Regions from separate parts of the Actinoplanes digitatis genome, predicted to be linked through region 2. Evidence: riboswitches for the same ligand, from Rfam matches in the RefSeq annotation. Region 2 holds a riboswitch; the other holds the start of a gene.
The links. A riboswitch is a leader RNA that binds a small molecule or an ion and turns the genes downstream of it on or off. The one in region 2 is predicted to bind thiamine pyrophosphate.
Positions count from the first base shown of each region.

Region 1: linked by a shared signal. The riboswitch ahead of BJ971_RS31995 (ECF transporter S component) and the one ahead of thiE (thiamine phosphate synthase) in region 2 are both predicted to bind thiamine pyrophosphate.

Region 1 is NZ_JACHNH010000001.1:7,269,322-7,284,573, forward strand. Features, by position in the region: gene BJ971_RS31895 (methyl-accepting chemotaxis protein) at 1-430, shown strand, start outside; gene BJ971_RS31900 (VOC family protein) at 424-789, opposite strand; gene BJ971_RS31905 (DUF4388 domain-containing protein) at 949-1,446, shown strand; gene BJ971_RS31910 (hypothetical protein) at 1,699-2,028, shown strand; gene BJ971_RS31915 (MarR family transcriptional regulator) at 2,044-3,060, shown strand; gene BJ971_RS31920 (roadblock/LC7 domain-containing protein) at 3,114-3,599, shown strand; gene BJ971_RS31925 (hypothetical protein) at 3,655-4,026, shown strand; gene dusB (tRNA dihydrouridine synthase DusB) at 4,095-5,225, opposite strand; gene BJ971_RS31935 (glycine--tRNA ligase) at 5,228-6,607, opposite strand; gene BJ971_RS31940 (hypothetical protein) at 6,667-7,167, opposite strand; gene BJ971_RS31945 (antibiotic biosynthesis monooxygenase family protein) at 7,185-7,526, opposite strand; gene BJ971_RS31950 (hypothetical protein) at 7,560-7,820, shown strand; gene BJ971_RS31955 (metal ABC transporter substrate-binding protein) at 7,872-8,813, shown strand; gene BJ971_RS31960 (metal ABC transporter ATP-binding protein) at 8,810-9,589, shown strand; gene BJ971_RS31965 (metal ABC transporter permease) at 9,619-10,509, shown strand; gene BJ971_RS31970 (ArsR/SmtB family transcription factor) at 10,506-10,820, shown strand; gene BJ971_RS31975 (Fur family transcriptional regulator) at 10,817-11,245, shown strand; gene BJ971_RS31980 (hypothetical protein) at 11,276-11,881, shown strand; gene BJ971_RS31985 (DUF6328 family protein) at 11,868-12,359, opposite strand; gene BJ971_RS31990 (alpha/beta fold hydrolase) at 12,404-13,219, opposite strand; TPP riboswitch at 13,321-13,424, shown strand; gene BJ971_RS31995 (ECF transporter S component) at 13,493-14,071, shown strand; gene BJ971_RS32000 (ABC transporter ATP-binding protein) at 14,072-15,252, shown strand, end outside.
Region 2 is NZ_JACHNH010000001.1:8,000,229-8,015,480, forward strand. Features, by position in the region: gene BJ971_RS35265 (ribonuclease domain-containing protein) at 1-249, shown strand, start outside; gene thiC (phosphomethylpyrimidine synthase ThiC) at 237-1,829, opposite strand; gene thiD (bifunctional hydroxymethylpyrimidine kinase/phosphomethylpyrimidine kinase) at 1,901-2,659, opposite strand; gene BJ971_RS35280 (thiamine phosphate synthase) at 2,656-3,225, opposite strand; gene BJ971_RS35285 (thiazole synthase) at 3,219-3,959, opposite strand; gene thiS (sulfur carrier protein ThiS) at 3,961-4,158, opposite strand; gene thiO (glycine oxidase ThiO) at 4,155-5,225, opposite strand; gene thiE (thiamine phosphate synthase) at 5,266-5,910, opposite strand; TPP riboswitch at 5,904-6,015, opposite strand; gene BJ971_RS35305 (ABC-F family ATP-binding cassette domain-containing protein) at 6,182-7,837, opposite strand; gene BJ971_RS35310 (class I SAM-dependent methyltransferase) at 7,869-8,483, opposite strand; gene BJ971_RS35315 (hypothetical protein) at 8,590-9,534, shown strand; gene truA (tRNA pseudouridine(38-40) synthase TruA) at 9,700-10,512, opposite strand; gene rplQ (50S ribosomal protein L17) at 10,612-11,139, opposite strand; gene BJ971_RS35330 (DNA-directed RNA polymerase subunit alpha) at 11,267-12,289, opposite strand; gene rpsD (30S ribosomal protein S4) at 12,387-13,013, opposite strand; gene rpsK (30S ribosomal protein S11) at 13,029-13,436, opposite strand; gene rpsM (30S ribosomal protein S13) at 13,454-13,834, opposite strand; gene rpmJ (50S ribosomal protein L36) at 14,006-14,119, opposite strand; gene infA (translation initiation factor IF-1) at 14,170-14,391, opposite strand; gene BJ971_RS35360 (DUF1707 SHOCT-like domain-containing protein) at 14,632-15,192, opposite strand; gene BJ971_RS35365 (DUF1707 SHOCT-like domain-containing protein) at 15,244-15,252, opposite strand, start outside.

The sequences.
Region 1 (15,252 bases), 730 kb from region 2:
GACCATCGAGGCGGCCCGCGCCGGTGACGCCGGCAAGGGCTTCGCGGTCGTCGCCTCGGAGGTCAAGGACCTGGCTCAGGAGACCGCACAGGCGACCAGCGACATCACCGCCCGGATCGCCGCGATCCAGGACATGACCTCCCGTACGGCCGAGGCGATCAACGCCGTCTCCGCGGTGATCAGCAAGATCGACGACGGTCAGCGCACGATCGCCGCGGCCGTCGAGGAGCAGTCGGCCACCACCGAGCTCATGGCCCGCAACGTCGGCGAGGTGTCGACCGCCGCCACCGAGATCAGCGGCACGCTCACCCACATCACGGCGTCCACCGGGTCCACCGCCGACGGCGCGAACACGACCCGGGTCTCGGCCGAGCGGGTCAGCACGGCCGCCGGCGAGATACAGGGCCTGATCGGTCAGTTCACCTACTGAGCCACACCGGCCTTTCGGGACGACAGCACGCAGAACTCGTTGCCCTCCGGGTCGGCGAGCACCACCCAGCTCACGTCGTGCTGGCCGATGTCGACCGGCCGGGCGCCCATGTCGACGAGCCGCTCGACCTCGGCCTCCTGGTCGTCCGGGCGCAGATCGATGTGCAGCCGGTTCTTCACCGTCTTCGGGTCCGGCGCCGCGCCGAACAGCAGGCCGGGCAGGGCGTCCGGGCTCCGCCGGATCTCCACCTCGTCCGGCTCCTCGTGCACGATCTGGTAGCCGAGCGCCGCCGCCCACCAGCGCGCCAGCCGTGCCGGGTCCTCCGCGTCGACGACGATCTGCTCCCACTGACTCGGCATCGGCAAACCTCCACGAAACGCCATCGAAAAGTGGCGATCATGTTACGCGCCCGACGCCTTCCGGCCATGGTGTCGGCGACGCACCATCCGTGCGACCTCATACGGCGCGGCGTTCGAGACTCAAAGGAAGGTCGATGCCCGTTCCGCCGAGGAGCCACCGTGAATGCACTGCGCCGCCTGCTCATCAACCTGGCCGAGGCCGGGCGCACCGGCGCGCTGCGCATCGACGGCCCGCCCGGCGGCGTGCTCTACCTGGTCAGCGGACGGCTGACCTACGCCGAGTCGCCGGCCTGCCCGGGCATCGGCGAACGGCTGGTCGCCTGCGGGCGGCTGTCGGAGGCGGCCTGGCGCTCGGCGTACGAGTCGGGAGTGGACACCCGGTCCGTCGGCCGCGCGCTGCTGCGCGACGGCCACCTGGGCCACCACGAGCTGGCCTGCCGGGTCGTCGCCGCCATCACCGCGGCAACCCATGAGTTGCTCCAGTGCGACGCACCCGTGCGCTTCGTACCGGGCGAGCGGCACTGGTTCGGCACGGTCGCGCAGGTGGAGCTCGGCGGGCTCGTGCACGAGACCGCGAAGCGGCTGCTGAACTGCCCGGCGCCGCATCGGCCACGTGCCGTTTCCCGGGCACGCAGGCCCGCGCGGGCAACGAAATGAGCACGGAAAAGATGACGCACACCGGGTGCGACCCTAGATCGCAGCGTGGCCGCAGGATGGCTCATTGTGACGGCGGGCAGGACCCGATCTGCGCGCCCCAGCACGAGGAACACCCCGGCCGACCGTGGCAACAAAGCCTCGCCGTCCCGCCAGCGGCCGGGCGAGGCGTTTGGCGGGAGCATCGCTCGGCTGAGGAGAGATGTGCCCGGGGTTGAGAACTGTCTGCAAGAGGCCATGGCGATTCCTGGCGCGGTGGGGGCCAGCATCGTCGACTACACCACTGGGTTCCCGGTCGCCACGACGGGGGCCGCACCCAACGAGGACCACCAGGCCGCGGCGGCGGGCACGGCGGATGTCGTGCAGGCCGCGCAGAGCCGGTCACTGTTCGTCTCGGCGGTACCACACGACCTGCTCGAGGACCTGATCATCACGACCGCGGGGGGCTATCACCTGTTGCGGCTCGTCCGTACCGACTTCGACAGCCGGCTGGTGCTCTACGTCTGGCTCGACCGGATCCACGGCAATCTCGCCGTCGCCCGGCGCCGCATGGAGACCCTGGCCGATGAACTCGTAGCGACCTAGCAGTGAGGAGTCAAGGTGAAGCCCTCGAAGACCGCTGCGCCCGGGCGCCTGCTGACGCAGGTCGCGGGCGAGCGGCGGACGGGCGCCCTGGTCGTCGGCGGCCAGCCCGGCGGCACGGTCTACCTCATCGAGGGGCAGGTGGCGTACGCGGAGTCGCCGGCCGCGCCGGGCGTCGGCGAGCTGCTGACGGCGTCGGGCCGGCTAGCCGCCCGGACCTGGCAGTCGGCGCTCGACGCCGGGACCTCACGGGCCCAGGTCGGGCACCTGCTGCTCGAACAGGGCCATCTGACGCAGGGGGAGCTCGAGCTGTGCGTGCTCGGCGCCACCTACGACGCCGCGTACTTCGCCCTCTCCCCCGCCTCCGCCCCGGTCGACTTCCTGGACGGCGCCACGCACTGGCTCGGCCAGGTGGTCCGCGTCGACCCGGCGGCGGTCACCCGCGAGGCCCGCCGCCGGGCCCGGCTGCTCGACGAGATCTTCCCGCACCCGGAGATCGACACCGAGGCGGTGATCCCGGTGCCGCGGCCGCCGCTCGAACGGATCACGCTCACCGCCCCGCAGTGGGAGCTGCTGGTCAGCGCCGACGGCCAGCGCACGCCGGCGGACCTGGCCCAGCTGCTGGGCCGGGCCGGCTACGCGACGATCCAGGAGCTGCGCCGGCTGGCGGCGCTCGGCCTGATCGAGCGTCCCCTGCCGCGCGAGCGCCCGGACGGCCAGCCCGATTTCGTACGGCTACCGCGCGCGCGTGGCACCTCGGTCGACGTACAGCGGCAGCCGGTCGGCGTGGCCGACGGCCCGACCGTGCCCATCATCACCGGCGCGCGCCCGACCTCGGGCGACCCGCCCCCGAATGTGCTCGAACCCGACCCGGCCACGGCGAACGGCTCCGTCTACCGCCCGCCGCGGCTGGCCCGGCGCAAGCCGGGCGCCAAGCTGCCGAAAGAAATCGCCGCGGACACCGAGCACACCCATCCCGGCACCGATGAAGTCCTTCTCAAACGCATACGTACCGCGCTGAGAGCGCTGCGGTGACCCGCGCACCACCGACCCGCTAACCGGGCCTGACCAGAAAGGAGAGACCGAGGATGACGGTGGATCCGGCGGTACTGACGGAACTCGGCAACCTTCGTAAAAGGGTGCCCGAGCTCTCCGGCAGTGTCCTCGCCACCGCCGACGGCATGGTGGTCGCGCACGACGCGCACGGCATCGAGCCGGACAGTCTTGCGGCCCTCGCCGCCGCCCACCTCGCCCTCGCCCGTCGATTCGCGCACGCCGTCGATCACGGTGATCTGCGCGAGTCGGTGGTGGAGTGCGACCGCGGATACATCACCTCGTACACCGCGGGCCCGAACGCCCTGCTGACCCTCGTCACGTCCGGCGACGCCAACCTGGCCATGGTGCACCTCGAGGCACGCCGAACCGTCAGGCGACTCGTGAAGATGCTCGTCCTCGAGGCACAGGCCACGAACCGCACGGAGATACCGACACAGATGGGGCCGAGTACGCCGCTGGCACGGCGTACGCCCATGGCCACCCTGCAGAACACGTTCCGCGGCCGGCAGGCCGGCTGAGCACGCCACTACCCAAGCGCCTCACCCACCATCCCGAAGACGGAGGAACCATCCCATGGCTGACATGGACACCGCGCTCAAGGAAATCATGGACATCGACGGCGCCATCGGCGTCGCGCTGGTCGACCACACGAGCGGCATGGCCCTCGGCACGGCCGGCGGCGGCAAGGAGATCGACCTGACGGTCGCCGCGGCCGGCAACACGGATGTGGTCCGCGCCAAGCTCCGGGCGATGGAGATGCTGAACATCACCGAGAAGATCGAGGACATCCTCATCACTCTCGACACGCAGTACCACATGATCCGGCCGCTCGCGAGCCGCTCCGGCAAGGGCCTGTTCCTGTACGTGGCGCTGCGCCGGGACCGCTCGAACCTCGCCATGGCCCGGCACCACCTGAAGCGCATCGAGGCCGACCTGGACGTCTGATCCGGTCGGATCCGGAAAGGCAACGGGGAGGGCGTCGCGCCCTCCCCGTTTCCATTTCCATCGGTCCGTCAGCCGCCGCTGTTCTCCATCTCGGCGCCCTCCGGAACGGTGTCGTCGTCGCGGCTCTCCAGCCAGCCGTACGGCAGCGACACCTTGCCGGGCGCGTTGATGCGGCCGCGTGGCTGTCCCAGCGACTCGCGCGGGAACGGCTCGGCGCCGTCGAGCTTCGCCAGCAGGTCGTCCAGGACCGCCAGCGACGTGACCATCGCCAGCGAGCGGCGCAGCTCGCCGCCGACCGGGAAGCCCTTCAGGTACCAGGCCACGTGCTTGCGGAAGTCCGCGCAGCCGTGCCGCTCGTCGCCAAGCGCGTCCACCAGCAGGTGCGCGTGCCGGGACATGATCGCCGCGACCTGCCCAAGGTTCGGCAGCTCCTGCGACGCCCGGCCGGCGAACGCCGCCTCGAGGTCCTTGAACAGCCAGGGCCGGCCCAGGCAGCCGCGCCCGACGACCACGCCGTCGACGCCGGTGTGCTCGACCATGCGCAGCGCGTCCGAGGCCTCCCAGATGTCGCCGTTGCCCAGCACCGGCACGTCGAGGGCCTGCTTGAGGGTCGCGATCGCGTCCCAGTCCGCGGTGCCCGAGTAGCGCTGCTCCGCCGTACGGGCGTGCAGCGCGACCGCCGTGACGCCGGCCTCCTGCGCGATCAGGCCGGCCTCGACGTAGGTCAGGTGGTCGTCGTCGATGCCCTTGCGCATCTTGATCGTCAGCGGGATGCCGGCCGGGGCCGCAGCCTGGACCGCCTGCCGCACGATCCGGCCGAACAGCCGGCGCCGCCACGGCAGGGCGCTGCCGCCGCCGCGGCGGGTGACCTTGGGCACCGGGCACCCGAAGTTCAGGTCGATGTGGTCCGCCCAGCCCTCCTCGGCGACCATCCGCACGGCGGCGGCGGTCACGTCGGGGTCGACGCCGTAGAGCTGGAGGCTGCGGAACTTCTCGTCCGCCCCGAACTCGATCATCTTCAGCGTCTTGGGAATCCGCTCCACCAGCGCCCGGGTGGTGATCATCTCGCACACGTAGACGCCACCACCCTGCTCCCGACAGAGCCGCCGGAACGCGACATTGGTGATGCCGGCCATCGGCGCCAACACCACGGGCGGCCACACCTCGTGGTCACCCAGCATCAGCGGCGACGTCGACATCGCTAGCAGCCCGGCAGGCGCTTGATCAGGTAGTCCTCGATCTGGCTGAGGCTGACGCGCTCCTGCTTCATGGTGTCGCGGTCGCGGACGGTCACCGCGTCGTCGGTGAGGGTGTCGAAGTCGACGGTGACGCAGAACGGCGTGCCGATCTCGTCCTGGCGGCGGTAGCGGCGCCCGATCGCCTGCGAGTCGTCGAACTCCACCATCCAGCGCTTGCGCAGCAGGTCCGCCAGGCCGCGGGCCTTCGGCGAGAGCTCCGGGTTGCGCGAGAGCGGCAGCACCGCGACCTTGATCGGCGCGAGCCGCGGGTCGAAGCGCAACACCGTGCGCTTGTCGACGCCACCCTTGGTGTTGGGTGCCTCGTCCTCGTCGTACGCCTCGAGCAGGAACGCCAGCACGGCGCGGGTCAGGCCGGCGGCGGGCTCGATCACGTACGGCACCCAGCGCTCCTGCTTCTCCTGGTCGAAGTACGACAGGTCGACGCCGGAGTGCTTGGAGTGGGTGTTCAGGTCGAAGTCGGTGCGGTTGGCGATGCCCTCGAGCTCGGCGAACTCGGTGCCGCCGAACTGGAAGCGGTACTCGATGTCGACGGTGCGCTTCGAGTAGTGCGAGAGCTTCTCCTTGGGGTGCTCGAAGAAGCGCAGGTTGGTCTCGGACAGGCCGAGGTCGCGGTACCAGTTCCAGCGCTGCTCGAGCCAGTACTCGTGCCAGGTCTCGTCGGTGCCCGGCTCGACGAAGAACTCCATCTCCATCTGCTCGAACTCGCGGGTCCGGAAGATGAAGTTGCCGGGGGTGATCTCGTTGCGGAACGACTTGCCGACCTGCGCGATGCCGAACGGCGGCTTCTTGCGCGCGGCGGTCGCCACGTTGTTGAAGTTGACGAAGATGCCCTGCGCGGTCTCGGGCCGCAGGTAGTGCAGCCCTTCGGCGCTCTCGGTCGGGCCGAGGTAGGTCTTCATCAGGCCGTTGAACATCTTCGGCTCGGTGAAGGTGCCCTTGTTGCCGCAGTTGGGGCAGTTCAGCTCGCTCAGCGACGCGGGGGCGGCGCCGTGCTTCTGCTCGTACGCCTCCTCCAGGTGGTCGGCGCGGAACCGCTTGTGGCACGACTGGCACTCGGTAAGCGGGTCGACGAACGCGTCGAGGTGGCCGGAGGCGGCCCACACGTCGCGGGCGAGGATGACGGCGGAGTCCAGGCCGACGATGTCGTCGCGCTGCTGGACCATGGTGCGCCACCACTGCCGGCGGACGTTCTCCTTCAGCTCGACGCCCAGCGGACCGTAGTCCCACGCCGAGCGGCTGCCTCCGTAGATCTCGCTGGATCCGAATACCAGGCCCCTGCGCTTGGCCAGGCTGACTACGGCGTCGATGCGATCGGCGGGCATGTTCCTCCTACGCCGGCTGGTTGTCGGCGGGGACTGAGAGGTCGGACAAAATCAGGAGATTACTCCTCGACGCTGCACACCTCGAAGCCGCCCGTCTCACGGTTCTGCCCCAGGTAGGCGCGGAGTTCGGCGGTGTCACCGTTGGTGTACGTGACGCTCACCGGCGTGGAGAGCTGCACCAGCTCCACGTCGCCGACGTCGTAGGTGGCGATCGGCTCGTCGGCGGAGACCCGGCTGATGAACTGCGACTCGGTCTCCTCGTCCTTCGCCTTGTCGCAGAGCATGTCGTAGGCCTGCGCCCACTCGCGGTCCTGGAGGGCGTCGAAGTAGTCGCCGACGACGACCTCGGCCTGCTCGCTCAGGGCGCTGCCCATGACGGTGATCAGCCCGGCCGCCGCGGCGACCCCGCCGCCGCAGGCCAGCACGAGCACGGTGACGCCGATGCCGAGCCCCATGCCGAGGCGCCGGCCGCGGCCCTCGACCGGCGGCGCGGGGAACGGCGGGAACACGCCGGGGCCTTGCGGCGGTGGCGGTGGCAGCTGCTCCCCGATGAGGGTCATGCGTCCAAGCGTACGGCTCAGCGCCAGGGTTCGGCGGCCCGGTCGCTGGCCGTGGCCACGACCTCGCCACCGGGCTCGGCGGCGGCGAGGGTCTCGAACGCCGACGGCTCGTCGAGCGACTCGGAGAGCAGCGGGGTGGCGTGCACCTTCACGTCGAACCCGCCGAGCGCGCGCCGGTACGCTCCCACGGACTCCCATTCGGTGACCAGGGTCCAGTAGGCGGGGTCGTCCAGCGCGCGGGTGAGCCGGCCGGAGAGGTAGCCGGGCCGTTCCGCCAGCGCGGCGAGGGCGGCGTGCGCCCGCTCGGTGAACGATTCCTGCGCGTCCGGGTGGACGACGAAGCGGTTGAGCACCAGCATGACGTGAGCGTACGCACACCAGGGAAGGCCGACGTGACCACACCCAAGTCCGAGAATCTGCTGCGCCGGCTGGCGAGGGTCAACCCGACGGTGGCGTTCATCGCGGCCCTCGCGGTGCTGCTGGCGGGCCTCTTCCTGCCGGGCATCATCGGCGCCGCGCTGCTCTTCGTGCTGTGGGTCGCGCTGGTGGCGCTCGCCCTCACCACCTGGCCGGTGCAGACCACGCCGGTGCGGGTGGTCCGGGCCACGCTGCTGGTCCTGCTGCTGGCGGCGGTCGTCGCCAAATTGATCTGAAAACACATGCGCTTTTGACAATCATTACCAATAGAGCGCACAGTTGATGGCATGATGCCGCCCCGTCGCCTGCTCGCGGCAGTCGCCGTTGCGCTGCTGATCGGCACGAGCGCGGCGTGCGGCGACAAGGCGAGCGGCTTCGCGGCCGACGGCCGGCTCGACGTGGTGACCGCGTTCTATCCGCTGCGGTTCCTCGGCGAGCGGATCGGCGGCGACGCGGTGGCGGTCACCGACCTGACCAAGCCGGGCGCCGAGCCGCACGACGTCGAGCTCTACCCGCGCCAGGTCGGCGAGATCAGCGACGCCGGGCTGGTGCTCTACCTCAAGGGCTTCCAGCCCGCCGTCGACCAGGCCGTCGCGCAGGAGGCGACCGGCCGGGCCCTCGACGCCGGCTCGGTGGTCGAGCTGCTCGCCGCCGACGCGCACGAGGACGAGCACGGGCACGAGCCGGGCGAGCACGAGCACGCCGAGGGCGGCACCGACCCGCACGTCTGGCTCGACCCGGTGCGCTTCGCCGCCGTCGCCGACCGGCTCGCCGAGCGCCTCGCACAGGCCGACCCGGCCCGCGCCGACGCGTACCGTGCCCGGGCCGCGGCGCTGCACGCCCAGCTCGACGCGCTCGACGCCGAGTTCGCGACCCGGCTGCGGACCTGCGAGCGTCGCGAGTTCATCACCAGCCACACCGCGTTCCGCTACCTCGCCGACCGCTACGGGCTGACCGAGGTCGGCATCACCGGCGTCTCCCCCGAGTCGGAGCCGTCGCCGCGGCACCTGGTGCACGTCGCGGAGCAGGCCCGGGCGACCGGCGCCACCACGATCTTCTTCGAGACGCTGGTGAGCCCGAAGGTCGCCGACACCATCGCCCGCGAGGTCGGCGCCCGGACCGCCGTCCTCGATCCCCTCGAAGGGATCACCGAGCCGGGCGCGGACTACTTCTCCGTCATGCGCGGCAACCTGAGCGCCCTTACCGCGGCCCTGGAGTGCACCTCATGAGCGTCGTCTCCGTACAGCACGCGGCCGTCTCCTACGGCGGCCGCGCGGTCCTGCACGACGTCACCCTGGACGTCCCGGCCGGCCAGGTCGTCGCGATCCTGGGCGCCAACGGCTCCGGCAAGTCCACGCTGGTCCGCACGATCCTCGGCCTGGTGCCGCTGGACTCGGGCACGATCGAGCTCTTCGGCACGCCGCAGCGCCGGTTCCGGCGGTGGGCCCGGATCGGCTACGTCCCGCAGCGGATGGGCGCCGGCAGCGGCGTGCCGGCGACGGTCGGCGAGGTCGTCGCCTCCGGCCGGCTCGCGCGCCGGGGCGTCTTCCGCCCGTCCGGCGCCGCCGACCGGGCCGCCGTCCGCGCGGCGCTCGAGGACGTCGGCCTGCTGGACCGCATCGGCGACCCGGTGAGCACCCTCTCGGGCGGCCAGCAGCAGCGCACGCTCATCGCCCGCGCCCTTGCCGGGCGGCCCGACCTGCTCGTGCTCGACGAGCCGACGGCCGGCGTCGACGCGGCCAGCCAGGACGCGTTCGCCGTCGCGCTGCGCCATTTCGGCGGCGCCGGCGGCACGATCCTGCTCGTCGCGCACGAGCTCGGCCCGATCGAGCCGCTCGTCGACCGGGCCGTCGTGGTGCACGACGGTCGGATCGCGTACGAGGGCGCGGTGCCGGAGCCCGCCGGGCACCACGCCCAGCCCGGCCACGACCACGTACACCCGCACGCCGCGGCCGAACGGCCCGCGATCTGCGTGGCGCCCACCGACCGGATGCCGTCCCGCTGATGCCCGCACCTTCGAGGGGATGAGAACCCATCGACCTCTATCAGTACGAGTTCATGGTCCGGGCGCTGATCAGCGCCTTGATCATCGGCCTGACCGCGCCGGCGCTCGGCATCTACCTGGTGCAGCGACGGCTGTCGCTGATCGGTGACGGCATCGGGCACGTGGCGCTGACCGGCGTCGGCGTCGGCCTGCTGCTGCACCAGTCACCCGTGCTGACCGCTGTGATCGTCTCGGTGGTCGGCGCGATCGGCGTCGAGCTGGTGCGCGAGCGTGGCCGTACCTCCGGCGACCTGGCCCTCGCCCTGCTCTTCTACGGCGGCATCGCGGGCGGCGTGGTGCTGGTCGGGCTCTCCGACAGCAGCGGCAACGCCAGCCTGATGCAGTTCCTGTTCGGCTCGCTGACCACCACGTCGCGACAGGACCTGACGGTCATCGCGGTGCTCGGCGCCGCCGTGCTGATCGCGATGCTCGGGCTGCGGCAGGCGCTCTTCGCGGTCTGCAACGACGAGGAGTACGCCCGCGTCTCCGGGCTTCCCGTGCGTACCCTCAATCTCCTGATGGCCGTGACCACGGCCGTGACCGTGACGATCGCCATGCGCACCGTCGGGCTGCTGCTGGTCAGCGCCCTGATGGTGGTCCCGGTCGCCGCGGCCCAGCAGGTCACCCGCGGCTTTCGCAGCACGATGGCCGCGGCCATGCTGATCGGGGTCGGCGCGGCCGCCGCCGGCATCACGCTGGCCGGCGAGGTGAACACCGCGCCCGGCGCCACCATCGTGATCCTGGCCATCGCGGTCTTCGTCGCCCTCACCGTCGGCGGCGCCACCTGGCGCGCGCTTCGCCGGCGCGCCGGCGCGGGCCCGGCGCGGGCGGGGGTGGAGGCGGAGCCGCCGGACGTCGTTCTTCAGGCGGGAGCCCGATGAGCAGTAACGTTGCCCCGGTGACGGGCGGCTACGAGGCTTACGAGGCGGCCGGCGAGCTGCTCCGGGCGCTCTCCGCGCCGATCCGGGTCGCGATCGTCGCGGAGCTCGGCGCCGGGGAACGCTGCGTGCACGAACTGGTCGAGAAGCTGGGGGCGCCCCAGCCGCTGGTCTCGCAGCACCTTCGGGTTCTGCGCGGCGCCGGCGTGGTGCGCAGTGCGCGCCGGGGGCGGGAGATCGCATACTCACTCGTGGACGAACACGTCGCACACATCGTCGCCGACGCCGTGAGTCATGCGAGGGAGGGCAAATGACCGGACAGGGTGAGGGCATCGGGGACGAGGGCACCGTTGTCAGGAACACGAAGCAGCGGACCGCGGTGAGCGCGGCCCTCGCCGAGGCGGAGGGCTTCAACAGCGCGCAGGACCTCCACGCGATGCTGCGCAACCGGGGCGAGCGGGTCGGCCTGACCACCGTCTACCGCACCCTCCAGGGCCTCGCCGACGCGGGCGAGATCGACGTGATGCGCCCGCCGGGCGGCGAGCACCTCTACCGCCGCTGCAGCCAGGGCCACCACCACCATCTGGTCTGCCGTTCCTGCGGGCGGGCCGTCGAGGTGGAGGGCCCGGCCGTCGAGACCTGGGCCGAGAAGGTCGCCGGCAATCACGGCTTCGTCGACGTCTCGCACACCATGGAGATCTTCGGTACCTGTCCGGAGTGCGCCGACAAGCGTTCCTAGCCGTGTCGTGGCACGCTGGCGCGCGTGAAGATGTACGCCGATCGGCTGCCAACCGCCGTACGCCAGGTGTTCACCGACCTGTTCGTCGTGCTCTGGATCTATGCCTGGATCCGGGCCGGCATCTGGATCAACGACCTTGTCGAGAAGCTCGGCGTTCCGGGGCAGAAGCTCCAGGAGGCCGGCGTCGGCATCGCCGGCAACATGAACGACATCTCCGGCAAGGTCGGCCGGGTCCCGCTGGTCGGCGACGAGCTGACCGCGCCGTTCACCAAGGCCGCCGACGCCGCCGACCGGCTCGCCGAGGCCGGCCGCCAGCAGCAGGAGATGGCGGACAACCTGGCGCTCGTCGTCTCCCTGGCGATCATCGTGGGGCCGCTCGCTCTGGTGCTCTTCGTCTGGCTGCCGCTGCGGCTGCGCTGGATGCGCCGGGCCGGGGTGGCCTGCAAGGTCCGCGCCGAGCCGGCCGGACAGGACCTGCTCGCGCTGCGCGCCCTGGCCGGGCGGCCGCTGAACGAGCTGACCAAGCTGGGCCCGGACATCGCGCAGTCCTGGCGCAACGGAGACGCGGAGGCGGTCCAGGCGCTGGCGGCGCTCGAGCTCAAGGAGATGGGGCTCAAGCCCGCTAAGGCCCGCTAGTCCCGTTCTCCTCGTACTCCTCGTCCATCCAGGCGCGCCGGACGAACGGGATGGCCGCCCAGAACGTCAGGAACCAGGCGGCGGTGATCGCCGCCAGGACGCTCGCGGCCCAGATGTTCAGCAGATAGTCGGCGATCAGCAGCACGCTGCTGACCATCGAGATCAGCAGGAAGGCCAGGCCGCCGGTGGCCATCCGGTGCGCGTAGCGGACCAGCTCCGGCTTGCGCCCCCGGCGGAACAGCGCGCGGTGGAACGCCACCGGCGAAATGATCATCGCGGCGGCGAACGCGGCCGACATCAGCGCGACGATGTAGGTGTCCTGCTGGAACTCGGTGGTCTCCGGGAAGCCGCTGCTGAACGGCAGGGTCAGCAGGAATGCGAAGAGGACCTGCACGCCCGTCTGGGTGACCCGCAGCTCCTGCAGCAGGTCCGCGAAGTTGCGGTTCCAGCGCTGTCGCTCGGACTCGTCAGCGGCCATCGAGCCTCCTCGTGACGGCACGGAGACCGGCAGCCCGAGCGGCGTCAGACGCCGATGCGGTCGAGAGTCACGTCGGCCAGCGCCTGTGGCGCCTCCTCCGGCACCCAGTGGCCGATCCCGCGCAGGGTGACAAACCGGTAATCCGCCTCGACCCAGGTGGCCGTGGACAGCGCCGCCGACCGGCCAACGACCGGGTCGCCGTCGCTCCAGACATATGTGGTGGGAACTGTGATCTTGCCGACCTTCGCCAGCCTACCCGTGGTGATCGCGCGGTACCAGTTCAAGGCGCCGGTCAGCCGGCCGGGCTCGCGCATCGCGGTGGCGTACCGGTCGGCGCGGGCACCGATCGGGCGCAGCATCGAGCGCAGCACCGTCGCGTCGGCGGCGAGCAGCAGCCGCTCGGCGATCCGGGAGCGGAACAGGCCCATGTAGGCGAACCGCAGTTTCTGCGAGGGCTGGTTGTGCAGCGCGACGCCGAGACCCCGCGGGTGCGGCACCGAGACCGCCGTAAGCGTGCTGACCCGCTCGGGGTGCCGGTCGGCCAGCAGCCAGCCGACGTGCGCGCCCCAGTCGTGGCCGACGACGTGCGCCTTCTCCACGCCGAGCGCGTCGAGCACCGCGATCGCGTCGGCCGTCGGCTCGTCGAGGCTGTACTCGGCGACGGCGGCGGGCCGGGCGCCGGGCGAGTAGCCGCGCTGGTCCAGCGCGTACGTGCGTAACCCGGCGGCGTGCAGCCGGGGCAGAATAAGATCGAACTCGCGGTGGTCCTGCGGGAAGCCGTGCAGCAGGAGCACCGGCGGGCCGTCGACCGGGCCACCCTCGTACACGTCGAAGGTCAGCCCTCTCGCCTTGATCTCCATGTGACGCCTCCTACGCTGTTCCGTACGTCCGTACGGTGTTAGCGTCATCGAAACACATGCAATGAAGCCCGCTCGCGACGCGCAGACGCGGCGTGAACGGACTTCACCGACAGGGGAGCGCACAGCGCTGAGAGTGCGGGTGACACCGCAGACCCTCGAACCTGATCTGGGTAATGCCAGCGCAGGGAGTTCGGTCTTTCTCCAGCCGCGCCGCGCCCGGGCGACACCCGGGCCGGCGCCGCGTCTCCTCCCGGTATGAGCTGGGAGGCACGAATGAATTTCCGCTGGCGCACGATCGACATCATCGTCGCATCGATCATCGCCGTCACCTTCGGCGTGATCTTCTGGGCCTGGAACCTGGTCTGGAGCGCCACCGACGGCGCGTTCGCCTTCTTCCCGCCCGCGCAGGCGCTGCTCTACGGCGTCTGGCTGATGCCGGCCGTGCTGGCCGGGCTGATCATCCGCAAGCCGGGTGCCGCGCTGTACACCGAGACGGTCGCGGCCATCATCTCCGCGCTGCTCGGCGCGGCCTGGGGCGCAACGGTCATCCCGCAGGGCCTGGTGCAGGGGCTCGGCGCGGAGCTGGCGTTCGCGCTGCTGCTGTACCGCTCGTGGAAGCTGCCGGCGGCGCTGCTCGCCGGCCTGCTGACCGGGTTCAGCGCGGCGGTGTTCGACTTCTTCGCCTGGAACGCGGCCTACGACCTGTGGGACTACCGGATCCCCTACGCGCTGCTCACGATGGTCAGCAGCACGATCATCGCGGGCGCCGGTTCCTGGGCGCTGACCCGCGCGCTGGCCCCCACCGGCGTGCTTGACCGCTTCGCCGCCGGCCGCGACCGAGCCCTGGTTTAGATGCCCGAGGTCGTGCTGCGCGGGTTCGGCTGGCGCCACGCCGGGCGCCGGGCCTGGGCCGTGCGCGGCGTCGACCTGCGCATCTCGCACGGCGAGCGGGTGCTCCTGCTGGGACCCTCCGGTGCCGGCAAGAGCACCCTGCTCGCCGCGCTGGCCGGCCTGCTGCCCGAGGACTCCGGCGAGTCCGAGGGCACTGTCGAGATCGACGGCCTGGAGCCGGTCAAGGCCCGCGAGCGGGTCGGCATCGTCTTCCAGGACCCGCAGACCCAGCTCGTGATGGCCCGCAGCGGCGACGACGTGGCGTTCGGACTGGAGAACCGGGGCGTACCCGCCGAGGAGATCTGGCCGCGGGTGTCCGCCGCGCTCGACCGGGTCGGATTCCCGTACCCGCTCGACCGGCGGACCTCAGCTCTGTCCGGCGGCGAGCAGCAGCGCCTGGCCCTCGCCGGGGTCCTGGCGCCACGGCCGGGCCTGCTGCTGCTCGACGAGCCGACCGCCAACCTCGACCCGGCCGGCGGCGCGCTGATCCGCTCGGCGATCGCCCGCTCGCACGACCCGGACACCACGCTGATCCTGGTCGAGCACCGGATCGCCGAGGCGCTCACCCTGGTCGACCGGGTGGTCGTCCTGGAGCCGGGCGGCGGCGTCCGCGCCGACGGCACCCCGTCGGCCGTCTTCGCGCTCCTCGGCGATCAGCTCGCCGAGGAGGGCGTCTGGGTGCCGGGCCGGCCGCTGCCCACGCACCGGGCCGTCGCACCGCCGGCCGATTCCCTGGTACGCGCGGAGCACGTCACCGTGCGGCACCGGCTCGCGGCGACAAGCATCTGCGTACGGGCCGGCGAGGCGCTCGCCGTCACGGGCCCGAACGGCGCCGGCAAGTCCACGCTGGCCCTGGTGCTCGGCGGGTTGCTCGCACCCACCTCGGGCTCGGTCGACGCGGCGCCGGGCGGCGCGCCGCACCGGTGGCGTGCGGCGGCGCTCACCCAGCGCATCGGATCGGTCTTCCAGTCACCGGAACACCAGTTCGTCACGTCCCGGGTCGCCGACGAGCTCGCCCTCGGGCCCCGCCAGCTCGGCCGCACCGACGTCTCCGCCATCGTGGACGAACTGCTCGACCGGCTGCGGCTGACCAAGCTGGCGGGCGCCAACCCGTACACCCTCTCCGGTGGCGAGGCCCGCCG
Region 2 (15,252 bases):
GGGTGGAGCTCGCTGGGCTGGCCGACCAGCGCGGGCTGGTACAGCTGGCCGTACGGGCAGTACAACTACACCGGCGGCACGTTCCAGAACCGTGAGCGGCAGCTGCCGCTCAACGCCACCTACAGCGAGTACGACGTCTATCCCCGGGCCCGGGGCGCGGCGCGGGACGCGTACCGGATCGTGGTGAACCGGTCCACCCGCGAGACCTGGTTCACCCCCGACCACTACGTCAACTTCTACAAGCTCTGATCCGACGTGACCGGGAGGTACACGCGACCTCCCGCGTTCACGAACTCGTCGCTCTTGTCCTTCATCCCGCGGGCGGCGTACTCCTTCAGCTCCTGGGTGATCTTCATCGAGCAGAACTTGGGTCCGCACATCGAGCAGAAGTGCGCGGTCTTGGCGGGCGCGGCCGGCAGCGTCGCGTCGTGGTACGCCCGGGCGGTATCCGGGTCGAGCGCCAGGTTGAACTGGTCCTCCCAGCGGAACTCGAACCGCGCCTTGCTCAGGGCGTTGTCCCAGTCCTGCGCGCCCGGGTGGCCCTTGGCCAGGTCGGCGGCGTGCGCGGCGATCTTGTAGGCGATCACCCCGGCCTTCACGTCGTCGCGGTCCGGCAGCCCGAGGTGCTCCTTCGGCGTGACGTAGCAGAGCATCGCGGTGCCGAACATGCCGATCATCGCGGCGCCGATCGCCGACGTGATGTGGTCGTACGCGGGCGCGATGTCCGTGGTGAGCGGACCGAGCGTGTAGAACGGCGCACCGGCACACAGCTCCTGTTGCAGGTCCACATTCTCCTTGATCTTGTGCATGGGCACGTGTCCCGGCCCTTCGATCATGACCTGCACGCCGTGCTCCCAGGCGACATGCGTCAGCTCGCCAAGGGTCCGCAACTCCGCGAACTGCGCCTCGTCGTTGGCGTCCGCGATCGAGCCCGGCCGCAGGCCGTCGCCGAGCGAGAACGTGACGTCGTAGCGGGCCAGGATCTCGCAGAGCTCGGCGAAGTTGGTGTAGAGGAAGTTCTCGGTGTGATGGGCGAGGCACCACGCCGCCATGATCGAGCCGCCGCGCGACACGATCCCGGTGACCCGGTCGACGGCCAGCGGCACGTACGGCAGCAGCACCCCGGCGTGCACGGTCATATAGTCGACGCCCTGCTCGGCCTGCTCGATCACGGTCTCCCGGAAGATCTCCCAGCTCAGCTTGACCGGGTCGCCGTCGACCTTCTCCAGCGCCTGGTAGATCGGCACGGTACCGATCGGCACTGCCGAGTTGCGGACGATCGACTCGCGCGTCTCGTGGATCCGCTTGCCGGTCGACAGGTCCATCACGGTGTCGGCGCCCCACCGCGTCGCCCAGGTGAGCTTGTCGACCTCCTCGGCGATCGAGGACGTGACCGCGGACGTGCCGATGTTGGCGTTGACCTTCACCAGGAACCGTGCGCCGATGATCATCGGCTCGATCTCCGGGTGGTTGACGTTGGCCGGCAGCACGGCCCGCCCGGCCGCGATCTCCTCGCGGACCACCTCGGGCTCGACACCCTCGCGGATCGCGACGAACTCCATCTCGGCGGTGACCAGCCCGGCCCGCGCGTACGCGAGCTGGGTGGGCCGCTCTCCCGCCAGCGGCGTGCCGGCGCCGGCGACCGGCGCGACGTCGCCGCGCTCGGCGATCCAGGCGCCGCGCAGCGGCGGCAGCCCGACGGCGGGATCGCTGCCCGGCCCGGACGTGTCGTAGAGCCGCACCGGCGGGTTGTCCCCCGACAGTTCGACCTCCGCGAACGGCACCCGCAGGTCCGGACGGGATCCCTCGACGTACACCTTGCGCCTCATATTTCCTCCCCAATCGTGACGAACAGGGCGGCGTTCGACCGCACGGGATCGCGCGATCGCCGGATCGACCCTCAGACGAAGTGGTGCAGCGGACCCGGCCCCCGGCCGAGCTTCCAGTTCCGGCCGCCGGTGAGCGCCCCGGCGACGTACTTCTTGGCGAAACGCACCGCGGCGACGACGTCGTCGCCCAGCGCCAGCCGGGCCGCGATCGCGGACGAGAACGTGCAGCCCGAGCCGTGATTGTTGGCGGTCGCGACGGGCTCGCCGGAGAGCACGACCGTGCGCCCGTCGTGGTGCAGCACGTCGACGGCCAGCTCGCTGCCGGTCACCACCACCGCTCGCGGCCCGCGGGCCGCGAGTTCGGCGGCCGCATCGGCCATTTCCTCGGCCGTGCCCACCTCCCGTCCGAGGAGGGCGCCGGCCTCGTGCCGGTTCGGCGTCAGGACCCGGGGGTACGGGATGAGCGGCTCGACGGCCGCGACACCGGAGAGCCGGCTGCCGCTGGTCGCGACGAGCACCGGATCCACCACGAGTTCCGGCAGCTCGGCGGCGCGGTCGGCGAGCAGGGCCGCGACCGCGGGATCGCCGATCATGCCGACCTTGACGGCCGCGACGGCGAAGTCGTCGAGCACCGCCGTAAGCTGCGCGGCGACCACCTCGGCGGGCACGGAGTGGATCGCCGTGACGCCGCGCGTGTTCTGCGCGGTCACCGCGGTGAGCACGGAGACGCCGTAGACGCCCAGCGCCGCGAACGTCTTCAGGTCGGCCTGGATGCCCGCGCCCGCACCGGAATCGGAGCCGGCGATGGTCAGCACCACGGTCGGCGTCATGCCCGCACCCCCGCCGCCGCCACGAGTGCGGCGGTCACCGACTCCGGATCGGCCGCCCGCATCACCGCGCCGAGCACCGCCACCCCGGCCGCGCCCGCCGCCATGCACTCGGCGACCCGCGCGGGCGAGTCGATCCCGCCGAGCGCCAGCCACGGCACGTCGCCGGCAAGCTCCGCGGCCCGCGCCGGGCCGAGCGCCGGGCCGTAGCCGGGCTTGGTCACCGTCGGGTAGATCGGCGAGAGCGTCACATAGTCCTCCGTGGACAGTCGCGGCTCGCCGTGGCATGAGCGGCCGACGATCCCGGCATCCGGCGGCACGGGATCCGTCCGCGACAGGTGCACGGCGTCGCCGCCGAGCGGATCCGGCCCGGCGACCACCAGCCGGCCCGGCGGGACCACGGCACGCAGGGCCGTCGCCAGCGCGCGCCTCGCGGCGTACGCCAGATCCTTCTCGCGCAGGATGACCCACGCCGCGCCGCCGCGAACCGCGGCCGCGACCACCTCGACGAGCGGCCGCGCCGCGAGCCCGCGGTCCGTGAGCACGACGACGCCGGACGGGATCACCATTCCGGCCGCCCCTCGTCCGATGTGGACGCGAGCGCGTGGAAGCGCCGGGGAATCCGGCCGGCGCCGAAGGCCAGCCGCCCGGCCCGCACCGCGTGCCGCATCGCGGCGGCCATCCGCGCGGGATCCTCGGCCCGGGTGATCGCGCTCGCGATGAGCACCGCGTCGCAGCCCAGCTCCATGGCGAGCGCGGCGTCCGAGGCGGTGCCGATACCCGCGTCGAGAATCACCGGCACGTCGACGCTGTCCCGGATGAGCCGGATGTGGTGCGGGTTGGAGATGCCCAGCCCGGAGCCGATCGGCGCGCCGGCCGGCATCACCGCCGCGCACCCGGCGTCGGCCAGCCGGCGGGCAAGGATCGGGTCGTCGCTGGTGTACGGCAGCACCTGAAACCCGTCCGCCACCAGGGTTTCCGCCGCCCGCAGCAGCTCGACCCCGTCCGGCAGCAGGGTGCGCTCGTCGCCGATGACCTCGAGCTTCACCAGGTCCGTTTCGAAGGCCTCCCGGGCCAGGTGCGCGGCCTTCACCGCGTCGGCGGCCGTGTAGCAGCCGGCCGTGTTGGGCAGGATCCGCATGCCGAGCCGGTCGAGCATCGGCAGCAGCCCCGGCCCGGCGGCGTCGACCCGGCGCAGCGCGACGGTGACCATCTCGGTGCCCGAGGCGACGACGGCGGCCTCGAGCGCGGCCAGGCTCTCCGCGCCGCCGGTACCCAGGATCAGCCGGGACTCACCGAACATGTCAGCCACCCTGCGCCGCCGTGAGCACCTCGACGCGGTCGCCGTCACGCAGCGGCGCGCCGGTCCACGCGGACCGCGGCACGACCTCGCCGTTGACGGCGACCGCGACCCCCCGTTGGGCCTCGGTGAGCTGCGCGACTAGCGCCGCGACGTCGGCGACTTCGACGTCGCGCTCGGCGCCGTTGACGATGACCCTCATGCGAACCTCCCCGGCGCGAACGCGTCCAGCAGCGGATCGGCCTTCCCGGTCGCCACCAGCTCGGCGATCAGGTCGGCGGTGACGGGCGCGAGCAGCACCCCGTTGCGGTGATGCCCGGCGGCGATGATCGGGCCGCCGGTGTGCGCGCCGAGCAGCGGCGCGTTGTCGGGAGTCGCCGGCCGGTGCCGCACCACGGTCTCGGTCAGTTCGCACTCGCCCAGCTCAGGCACCACGTCGGTGGCGGCCCGCAGAAGGTCGCGCACCTGCCCGGCGGTCACCGTGCTGTCCCGGCGTTCGTCCTGGGTGGCCCCGACGACGACCTCGCCGTCGGCGCGCGGCACCAGATAGACGTGCCGCCCGTCGGCCCACCCGCTGACCACGTGCCGCAGCAGGCCGGGCTCGCCGCGCAGCCGCAGCACGAGTCCCTTCACCGGCCGCACCGGCAGCCCGGTCAGCGCGGCGGTCCCGGATCCGGCCGCGACCACCACCGGCACGCCCGCCGGCAGGTCGTCCACCCGGCTCCGGAGCACGGCGGGCCCGAGGACCGCGCGCAGCGCCGCGACCACCCGGCGCGGGTCGACCTGCCGGTCGTCCGGCGCGTGCGCGCCGCCACGCAGCCGCAGCGAGAGCGCCGGCTCCAGCTCGCGCAGCGCGCTCGGCCCGAGCGGGCTCAACCCGAGACCAAGACCTCGCCGGTACGCCCAGAGCCGCTGCGCCTCGGCGACATCGTCGGCGGTCAGCGCGACGGTCAGCGTGCCCGTGCGGTCGTAGCCGACGTCGATGCCGGACGCCCGGCTCAGCTCCTCGGCGAATCCGGGCCACCGGCCCGCGGACTCGACCATGAGCTCGGTCAGCGCCTCCTGCCCGAAGCCCGCCTCACCGGCCGGCGCGAGCATTCCCGCGGCGGCGTACCAGGCACCGCCGTCGCCGCCGTCATCGTGGACGGTCACCGCCAGCCCGCGCTGCGCACACCGCCAGGCGATCGAGAGCCCGATGATCCCGCCCCCGACAACCACGACCTCGGTCGCGCTCATGCCGTCACCTCCGCTTCGCTGCGGCGACGACATGAGTCAGACACTGAGCCGTTTGATTCGCTCGCAAGCTCGCTCATGCGAGCGCCGCCAGCATTTCCCCGGCGGCCCGCCCCGGATCGGCCGCGTTCGCGATCGCGCCGACGACGGCCACCGCGGCGGCTCCCGCGGCGATCAGTGAGCCCGCGTTCGCGGCCGTCACGCCGCCGATGGCGACGATCGGGGTGTCCGGGACGGCGGCGGCGACCTCGCCGATGACGGCCGGGCCCAGCGGATCCGGCAGGCCGGCTTTGGTCGTGGTCGCGAAGGCCGGGCCGACGCCCAGATAGGACGCGCCCGCCCGCCGCGCCGCCCGGGCCGCCGCCGCGTCGCGGCAGGTGGCGCCGAGCACGCCGGCGGGCCCGAGCACCCGGCGCGCCGCCGCGACGGGAAGGTCCCCGGCGCCGACGTGCCCGCCGTCCGCGCCGACCGCCAGCGCGACGTGCAGACGGTCGTTGACCAAGCACAACACGCCATACGGGCGGCAGATCTCCAGCACGGCGTCCGCCAGTTCGTACGTCTCGCGGTCGCTGACGTCGTCCTCGACGCGGATCTGAACGGCCAGCCGCCCGGTCGCGTCGCGGCGGTGCGCCTCGGCGACCGTTGCGGCGACGACGGACAGCGGCTCACGCCCGCGGCGTGCGTCGGTGATGAGGTGAAGATGCGGGAAATCAGGGCCCACAACGCGCTCCTCCCTGCGCCGGCATGACCCGGATCAGGTTCGACGGTCGGGGGCCGCGACAGCCCCCCTCTCAGCCCGGTGCACCGGACTCCCGTGGGGTTGGTTCCGCGCAGACCGTAACCCCGCACCGGGGCGCCCGTAAAGCCCCCTCGTCACTCCACAGTGGGTGGCTGTGCCACTCCAGAGAGCACGCACGCAGGCCTTTCGCCCGCGAAATCCCGGGCCACGTCACCCATGATCAACATGGGTGACGCCCGTCACCGCCGCCGGGTCAGCGGACGTCCCAGACCGGTTCCGGGGTCTCCACGACCTCGCCGTCACCCTGGAACAGCACGAAGCGGTCGAAGCCCCGGGTGAACCAGCGGTCGTGGGTCACCGCGATCACCGTGCCCTCGAACGCCTGCAAGCCCTCCTCGAGCGCCTCCGCCGAGGCCAGGTCCAGGTTGTCCGTCGGCTCGTCGAGCAGCAGCACGGTCGCGCCGGAGAGCTCGAGCAGCAGCACCAGGAACCGCGCCTGCTGGCCGCCCGAGAGCGTGCCGAAGACCTGGTCGCCCTGCGCCGCGAGCTCGTAGCGGTTGAGCGCCTTCATCGCGCCGGCCCGGTCCGTGCCGCTGCGGTGGTCGTCGCCGCGCCACAGAATCTCGACAAGGGTGCGTTTCAGCAGCTCCGGGCGGTCGTGCGTCTGCGAGAAGTGGCCGGGCCGGACGCGGGCGCCGAGCCGCGCCACGCCGCTGTGCGCCACGTGTGCCAGCGGCGCGCCGTCGACCGGCTTGTTGTCGACGTCCGGACTGGTGCCGCCGGCCGCCAGCAGCCGCAGGAAATGGCTCTTGCCGGTGCCGTTGGCGCCGAGCACCGCGACCCGGTCGCCGTACCAGATCTCCAGGTCGAACGGGAACGTCAGGTTCTCCAGCTCCAGGCCGGTGCACATCACCGCGCGCTTGCCCGTGCGCCCGCCGCGCAGGTTCATCCGCAGCGACTGCTCCTTGGGCGGCAGCGGCGGCGGGCCGGCCTCCTCGAACTTACGCAGGCGGGTCTGCGCCGCCTGATAGCGCGACGCCAGCCCGTCGTTGTACGCCGCCTTGTTCTTCAGCGTGAAGACCAGCTCGCGGAGCTTCTCGTGCTCCTCGTCCCAGCGCCGGCGCAGCTCGAGCAGGCGTTCATGACGATCCGAGCGGGCCTCGTGCCACGACGCGAAGCCGCCCGGATGCGTCCACGCCCCGCCGCCCTCGACGGCGACGACCCGGTCCGCGGTCTGCGCCAGCAGCTCACGATCGTGCGACACGTAGAGCACCGACTTCGGCGACTCCCGGAGCCGGGCCTCCAGCCAGCGCTTGCCGGGCACGTCCAGGAAGTTGTCCGGCTCGTCGAGCAGCAGCACCTCGTCGCCGCCGCGCAGCAGCAGGTCGAGGGCGAACCGCTTCTGCTGGCCGCCGGAGAGCGTGCGCACGCCACGGTGCCGGACCTCGTCCCACGGCTTGCCGAGAATGGACACGGCCACGACGTCGAAGAGCACCTCGGCGTCGTAGCCGCCGGCCTCGCCCCAGCCGGCGATCGCGTTGGCGTACCCGATCTGCGCCCTCTCCGCGTCGGGGCTCGCGTCGAGCGCGGCCTGCGCGGCCGCGAGCGCACCGCCTGCCGCGCGCAGCGGCGGCGCGACCAGGGACAGGGCCAGATCCTCGAGGGTACGGTCATCGCCGATCATGCCGATGAACTGCCGCATGACCCCGAGCCCGCCCGCGCGGGCGATGGTGCCGACCGGCGTGGGCGTGTCACCGGCGACCATCCGCAGCAGGGTGGTCTTGCCGGCGCCGTTCGGCCCGACCAGCGCCACCTTCGCGCCCTCGCCGACCCGGAACGACACGTCGGAGAAGAGCTCGCGGCCGTCCGGCAGCACGAATCCGACGCCTGAGACGTCTACGTAACCCACGCGAGCATCCTCCCCGACAAAGTGTGGCGGGTCAGCCGGTTTTCCGGGTCACGCGCAGCACCCGGAACCCCCGCTGGCTCGCCGTACGCGCCACGTCCCAGCCCAGCGACGTGAGCCAGGTGTGCAGCGAGTCGCCGCCCAGATTCCGGTTGATCACGAGCCAGGCGACGCCCTCGGGCTTCAGCCGCGGCAGCCACCGCTCCAGCAGGGCGTGCAGCTCGGCCTTGCCGACGTGGGTCGGCGGGTTGCTCCAGATCTGGTCGAACGCCACGTCGCCGGGCACGTCATCGGGTGACGCCACCTCCACCCGGCCGGCGAGGCCCAGCGCGGCCGCGTTCTCCGTCGTCAGGTCGCGGGCCCGGGCGTTGACGTCGATCGCCCACACGGTCGCCGACGGCGCCTCGGTCGCGAGCACACACGCGATCGGGCCGTAGCCACACCCGAGGTCGAGCAGGGTGCCGCCGGCGTCGGCCGTCGGCAGGTCAGCCTTGCGCAGCAGCACGGCGGTGCCGGGGTCGAGCCGCCCGGCGGAGAACACACCCGCCGCGACGGTGAGGGCATAGGCCCGCCCGGCGGCGGTGAACTCGATGCGGCTCCGGTTCTCGGGCGCGGCGGGTTCGGCGCTGAAGTAATGATCGGCGGTCACGACGCCCATCCTCCCTCAACCGGTGGACCGCAACGACGGGAGGCCGCCGGGGGTGCCGCACAGTCTGTGCGTCCATCGATCACGGTGCGCTCCTACCGTGACCTTCATGCCTGGCGACCCGCACCCCCGCTCCGCACATCGCGCGATCCCGGAGGGCGGACTCGCAGTGCTGACGCGACAGGCGCTGGCCGGACCGGCCCTCGCCCGCCAGGTGCTCGCCCGGCAGGGCCTGACCCGACAGGCCGCGCCGCAGCACCGCCAGACCCGCGCCGCGCACACCCGGTCCGCGCACGCGCACTCGCACGCCGCCCGGCCGCAGCGGCCGCGGCGCGGGCCCTGGCGGCGGCCGTCCCGCGAGCCGCAGCAGGCGCAGCGGGCGTTGCAGACGCTGATGAGCGGGATGGGCGCCGTGATCATCGTGTCGATCATCGGGCTGAGCGCGTTCTTCATCATCGCCGACGAGCGGCGCGGGCTCGGCGACTCGGCGGCCGCGCCGGCGGTCTCCTCGGCGGCGATCGCCTCACGCGAGGTGGACGCCGAGCCGCTGAGTCAGCGCGAGGTGTTCCCGCAGCCGGAGATCCGCCTGGTCGCGGGCACGGCCCCGTACCAGGTCACGATGACCCACATCGACACCGACTGCGACGTCGCCACGACCGGCGAACTAGGCGCCCTGCTCGCCGAGCACGGCTGCAACCAGGTGGTCCGGGCGGGCCTGACCGCGCCGTTCGGCGGCTACCAGGTCACCGCCGGCGTCTTCAACCTCGCCGAGGAGGCCGGCGCGACGCTGGTGTCCTCGCAGGCCGGGCCGCTGGTCGAGACCGGCCGGGGCAGCTTCGCCGCGATGGGCGGGCTCGGCAGCGATCCACTCGCGGAGCCGCTGGCACAGGTCGGCTGGCACCAGCGCGGGCACTACCTGCTCTACTGCGTGATCGCCCGCCCGGACGGCCGACTCGTCGAGGACGACGACCCGTACGCGGAACGGATCACCGCCGACCTGATCGGGCGCTACCTGGACGAGACGATCATCAGCAGCCGGGCCGGCCAGCCCTAGGGCCGTCCTGCCGATCATGGCGACGCCGAGCCGAGGTCCAGGTTTCGCGTCGCAAGTGGGCCGGACGGTCGAATACCGGTGTTGTATTCGGCCGTTCGGACCGCGCCGCGAGGCGGAAGCTGGGCCCGGCGCAGGCCGTCATGATCGGCAGGACAGGCCCTAGCCTTACGCGCGCAGGCGCCGGGTCGCCTCGGCCCGGTCGGCGTAGTCCGACTCGGCCGGGTAGCCCACTGCGATCAGCGTCAGGCCGTGCGCGGGCGCGACGGTCACCTCGCTCGACCGTTCCCGCAGCGTCAGCAGCTTCGCCGGCCAGGACGCGTCCCGCCGGCCGTCGCCGACGGTCAGCATGGCGCCGACCAGGCTGCGCACCATGGCCTGGCAGAACGCGTCGGCCTGCACGGTGGCGACGGCGACGCCGTCCTCCTCCCGCCGCCAGTCGAGCCGGGTGATGGCCCGCACGGTGGTGGCGTGCTCCTTGCGCTTGCAGAACGCGGCGAAGTCGTGCAGCCCGACCAGCCCGGCCGCGGCCTCGCGCAGCCGCTCGAGATCCAGCGGCCGCACCCACCAGAGGGTGTCGTAGCGGCGCAGCGGCTCGGGACCGGAGACGGTGTCGGCGACCCGGTACTCGTAGCGCCGGAAGGTGGCGGAGAAGCGGGCGTCGAAGGTGGACGGCACCGGCGTCACGGCCCGTACCCGGGCGTCCGGGGGCATGAGCGCGGCCAGCCGCCGCAGCAGCGAACCCTCCAGGGTGGACCAGGCGGCCGTCGGCAGGTCGATGTGGCAGACCTGGCCGGTCGCGTGCACCCCGGCGTCGGTGCGGCCGGCGACGGTGAGGCCCAGCGGGACGGGGCCGACCAGCCGTTCGAGCGCCTCGACGAGGACGCCGGCGACGGTGCGCCGGGCCGGCTGCGCGGCCCAGCCCGAGAACTCCCGGCCGTCGTAGGAGACGTCCAGGCGCAGTCGCGTTGTTTCGTCCATGTCGACCTGATACCCCGCAAAATTCGTGGACTAGGTAGCCGTACAAGAGGAAGGCCCGGCACCCACCAGGGGTGCCGGGCCTCACAACCTTGCGAAGGATCAGGCCTTGGCGTCGGTGTCTTCGCCCTCGACCTCGGTGCCCTGGTCGCCGGCGGCGTCGGACGCGGTGGCGGGCGTCTCGTCCTCGCGGGCGAGCGCCTCGACCTTGTCCTGCTGCGCGGCGGCCTTGCGGGCCGCCTTCTTGGCCGGCGCCGTGGTGGCCGCGACCTCAAGCTCCTCGACCAGCTCGATGACGGCCATCGGAGCGGCGTCACCCTTGCGGGGACCGGTCTTGGTGATCCGGGTGTAGCCACCCGGCCGGTTGCCGTAACGCGGCGCGATCTGCTCGAACAGGGCGTACACGACGTCCTTGTCCTTGACCACGGTCAGCACCCGGCGGCGGGCGTGCAGGTCACCGCGCTTGGCCTTGGTGATCAGCTGCTCCGCCAGGGGGCGCAGGCGCTTGGCCTTGGTCTCGGTGGTCTTGATCTTCCCGTGCCGGAAGAGCTCCGTGGCCAGGTTGGCCAGCAGCAGCTTCTCGTGCGCCGGGCTGCCGCCGAGGCGGGGACCCTTGGTGGGCGTGGGCATTTGTTGCTCCTTCGAGGAATAAACCTTGCAGTGCGGCAGAGCCGCCTATTTGCCGCCTTTGAGGAATTACCCTTGCCGTGCGGCGGAGCCGCTCATTTGCAGCACAGCATGGCCGCGGCAGCCGCGCTTACAGCTGCTCGGTCTCGCGGTAGTCGTCGGTGTCGTAGTCCACGTCGCCGAACGAGTCGACCACGTGCGCCGGGTCGAAGGACGGCGCGCTGTCCTTCAGGCCCAGGCCCATTCCGGCGAGCTTCATCTTGACCTCGTCGATCGACTTCTGACCGAAATTCCTTATATCCAGAAGGTCGGCCTCCGTCCGCCCGATCAGCTCACCGACGGTGTTGATGCCCTCGCGCTTGAGGCAGTTGTACGACCGGACCGTGAGGTCCAGCTCCTCGATCGGCAGGGCCAGGTCGGCGGCCAGCTGAGCGTCCTGCGGGGACGGTCCGATGTCGATGCCCTCGGCGGTCTCGTCCAGCTCGCGGCAGAGGCCGAACAGCTCGACGAGGGTCGAGCCGGCCGACGCCAGCGCGGTACGGGGCGAGATCGACGCCTTCGACTCGACGTCGATGATCAGACGGTCGAAGTCGGTGCGCTGCTCGACACGGGTCGCCTCGACGCGGTAGGTCACCTTCATGACCGGCGAGTAGATCGAGTCGACCGGGATGCGGCCGATCTCTGCGCCGGCGTTCTTGTTCTGCGCGGCCGTGACGTAGCCACGACCCCGCTCGACGGTGAGCTCCATGTCGAGCCGGCCCTTGCTGTTGAGCGTGGCCAGCTTCAGGTCGGGGTTGTGCACGGAGACGCCGGCCGGGGGCTGGATGTCACCCGCGGTGACATCGCCCGGGCCCTGCTTGCGCAGGTACATGCTGACGGGCTCGTCGTGCTCGGAGCTGACGGTCAGCTCCTTGACGTTCATGACGAGCTCGACCACGTCCTCCTTGACACCGGGGATGGTGGTGAACTCGTGCAGCACGCCGTCGATCTTGATGCTGGTGACCGCCGCGCCCGGGATGGACGACAGCAGGGTCCGCCGCAGCGAGTTGCCGAGGGTGTAGCCGAAGCCCGGCTCCAGGGGCTCGATGGTGAACCGGGAGCGGGTCTCGCTGAGCGACTCTTCCGAGAGGCTCGGGCGCTGGCTGATGAGCACGCGATTCTTCTTTCGTTCGGGGCGTCCGCTATATGACGCCCGTCCTGTGGTGGTGCGGCTCCGGCGTCCCCCTACGGAGGACGCCGGAACCTGAGCGCTACTTGGAGTAGAGCTCCACGATCAGCTGCTCCTGGACCTGCGTGTCGATGACCTGGCGGGCCGGGAGCGAGTGGATCAGGATCTTCATCTCGCTCGGGATGGGCTCGAGCCACGCCGGCACCGGGCGGGAACCCGCCTGAGCCTGCGCGACCACGAACGGCGTCATCTCGCGCGACTTCTCGCGAACCTGGACGATGTCGTGGTCCTTCACCCGGTACGACGGGATGTCGACCTTGACGCCGTTGACCAGCATGTGGCCGTGCTTGACAAGCTGGCGGGCCATGTCGCGGGACGCGGCGTAGCCGGCCCGGTAGACCACGTTGTCGAGACGCGACTCGAGGATCTGCAGCAGCACCTCACCGGTCTTGCCGGGCTTGGTGACAGCCTCCTCGTAGTAACCGCGGAACTGCTTCTCGAGCACGCCGTAGGTGCGGCGGGCCTTCTGCTTCTCGCGGTGCTGGAGCAGGTACTCGGTCTCCTTGGTCCGACCGCGGCCGTGCTGGCCGGGCGGGAAGGGACGCGACTCGAACGGGCACTTCGGCCCGTCGCACTTGCTGCCCTTGAGGAACAGCTTCATCTTCTCGCGGCGGCAGCGCTTGCAGTCCGCCCCTGTGTAACGAGCCATGCTTCGATCTCTCCCTTAGACCCGGCGACGCTTCGGCGGACGGCAACCGTTGTGCGGCTGGGGCGTGACGTCGGAGATCTGGCCGACCTCGAGGCCCGCGGCCTGCAACGAACGGATGGCGGTCTCCCGGCCGGAACCGGGGCCCTTGACGAACACGTCGACCTTGCGCATGCCGTGCTCCATGGCCCGGCGTGCGGCGGCCTCGGCGGCCAGCTGCGCGGCGAACGGAGTCGACTTGCGGGAGCCCTTGAAGCCCACCTGGCCAGAGGAGGCCCAGGAGATGACAGCACCGGTCGGGTCGGTGATCGACACGATGGTGTTGTTGAACGTGCTCTTGATGTGCGCCTGCCCGTGGGCGACGTTCTTGCGTTCCTTGCGCCGGACCTTCTTGACTGGGGCCCCAGCGCGTGCCTTCGGTGGCATAAGTCAGTGCGCTCCTATTACTTCCGACCGGGCTTCTTCTTGCCAGCGACCGTGCGCTTCGGACCCTTGCGGGTACGAGCGTTGGTCCGGGTCCGCTGTCCGCGGACGGGGAGACCCCGGCGGTGGCGGATGCCGGCGTAGCAGCCGATCTCAACCTTGCGGCGGATGTCGGCGGCGACCTCGCGGCGCAGGTCGCCTTCAACCTTGAAATTGCCCTCGATGTAGTCGCGGAGCTGTACCAGCTCCTCGTCCGTGAGGTCCTTGGCGCGCTTGTTCAGGTCAATGCCGGTCGCGGTGAGCGCCTCAACGGCGCGGGTCCGACCGACCCCGAAGATGTAGGTGAGCGCGATCTCCATCCGCTTTTCGCGGGGAAGATCGACGCCGACGAGTCTAGCCATTTGTGGGCTTACTCCTCAGGTGTCTCACGGAGGTCTGTGCCCGACCCACCCCGCCTGCCCAGACGGGCCCCGGCCTCCGACCGGGGGTGAAACCGCGCGCATCGACGTGTCGACTCGGCGGCTGGGACGAGCTTGTTCATGAAACGGATCTGTACAGCGTCAGGCTGAAAATCAGCCCTGGCGCTGCTTGTGGCGCGGGTCGCTGCAAATGACCATGACCCGGCCGTGCCGGCGGATAACCCGGCACTTCTGGCAGATCCGCTTGACGCTCGGCTTGACCTTCACGGTTGTGCCTTAACTCTCGTCAGACGGGACTGGAAAAGCCCCCGCGACCCTTACTTGTAACGGTAGACAATTCGCCCACGGGTGAGGTCGTACGGCGAAAGCTCGACGACGACCCTGTCCTCGGGGAGGATGCGGATGTAGTGCTGCCGCATCTTGCCGCTGATGTGAGCCAGCACCTTGTGACCATTCGCAAGCTCCACACGGAACATGGCGTTCGGCAGGGGCTCGATCACTCGGCCTTCGATCTCGATGGCTCCGTCTTTCTTTGGCATGTCCTCCGCTACCTGACATCGGGTTCTGGGGCAGGCTCGCAACGCTCATTCCGGGTCGAGGGATCGATCCGGGACCAGCCGCGGCTCTCCCGCCACCGAAGCGCTGGTGGACATGGAAGAGTGGACGCTGCGCGCCAGCTAGCCAGTGTACGCGCGCCCGTGCATCGACACCAAACCGAGGTCCCCGTAACCCGGGGTCGGGTGTGTCGGCGATGCGCAGAACCGGACGAGGCGGGAGATTCACCCTGCCTGTTTGTCTGGTTCCGTCCCGGTCAAGGGGGTTTCGCCCTGCGGGGCGGACTCGGCCTCCAAGGCCTTACGCTCCCGCTTCAGCTGCTTCGCGTGCTCCTTGCGGGCCTTCTTCTCGGCCTGCTTGCGGGGCTCGCCGTTGGCGATGCCCGCCACCGTGACGAAGGCGAGGACGACGCCCCACGGCCCGGCAACCCAGATGGGCCAGAAGTAGATCGGATCGCCCGCGCCGATCCAGGAGATGAGCCAGATCACCGTGGTGATGCCGACGACCGGCACCCAGGCGCTCCACACCTCGAACACCCACCGCCGGGTCAGCTCGGCATCGGTGCCGGCCACCGCGGACACGCCGGCCGGGACCACGGCGCCGGGCAGCGCGGTGGTGCGGGCCGACGGCAGGTCGTCGAGCAGCGGGTGCAGGTCGCCGTAGGTCTTGGCCGCATAGGCCTGTTGCAGCCGCTCGTCGTACTCGTGCAGGTCAAGCCGGCCCTCGTCGAGCGCGACCTTCAACTGGTCGGCGACGGCCTGCCGATCGGCATCGGCCGCTCGCATCTCGTCCCGCCCCATGCACTCCAGCATGCCAGCAGCGGGCCAGGAAGCGCGCTACCGATT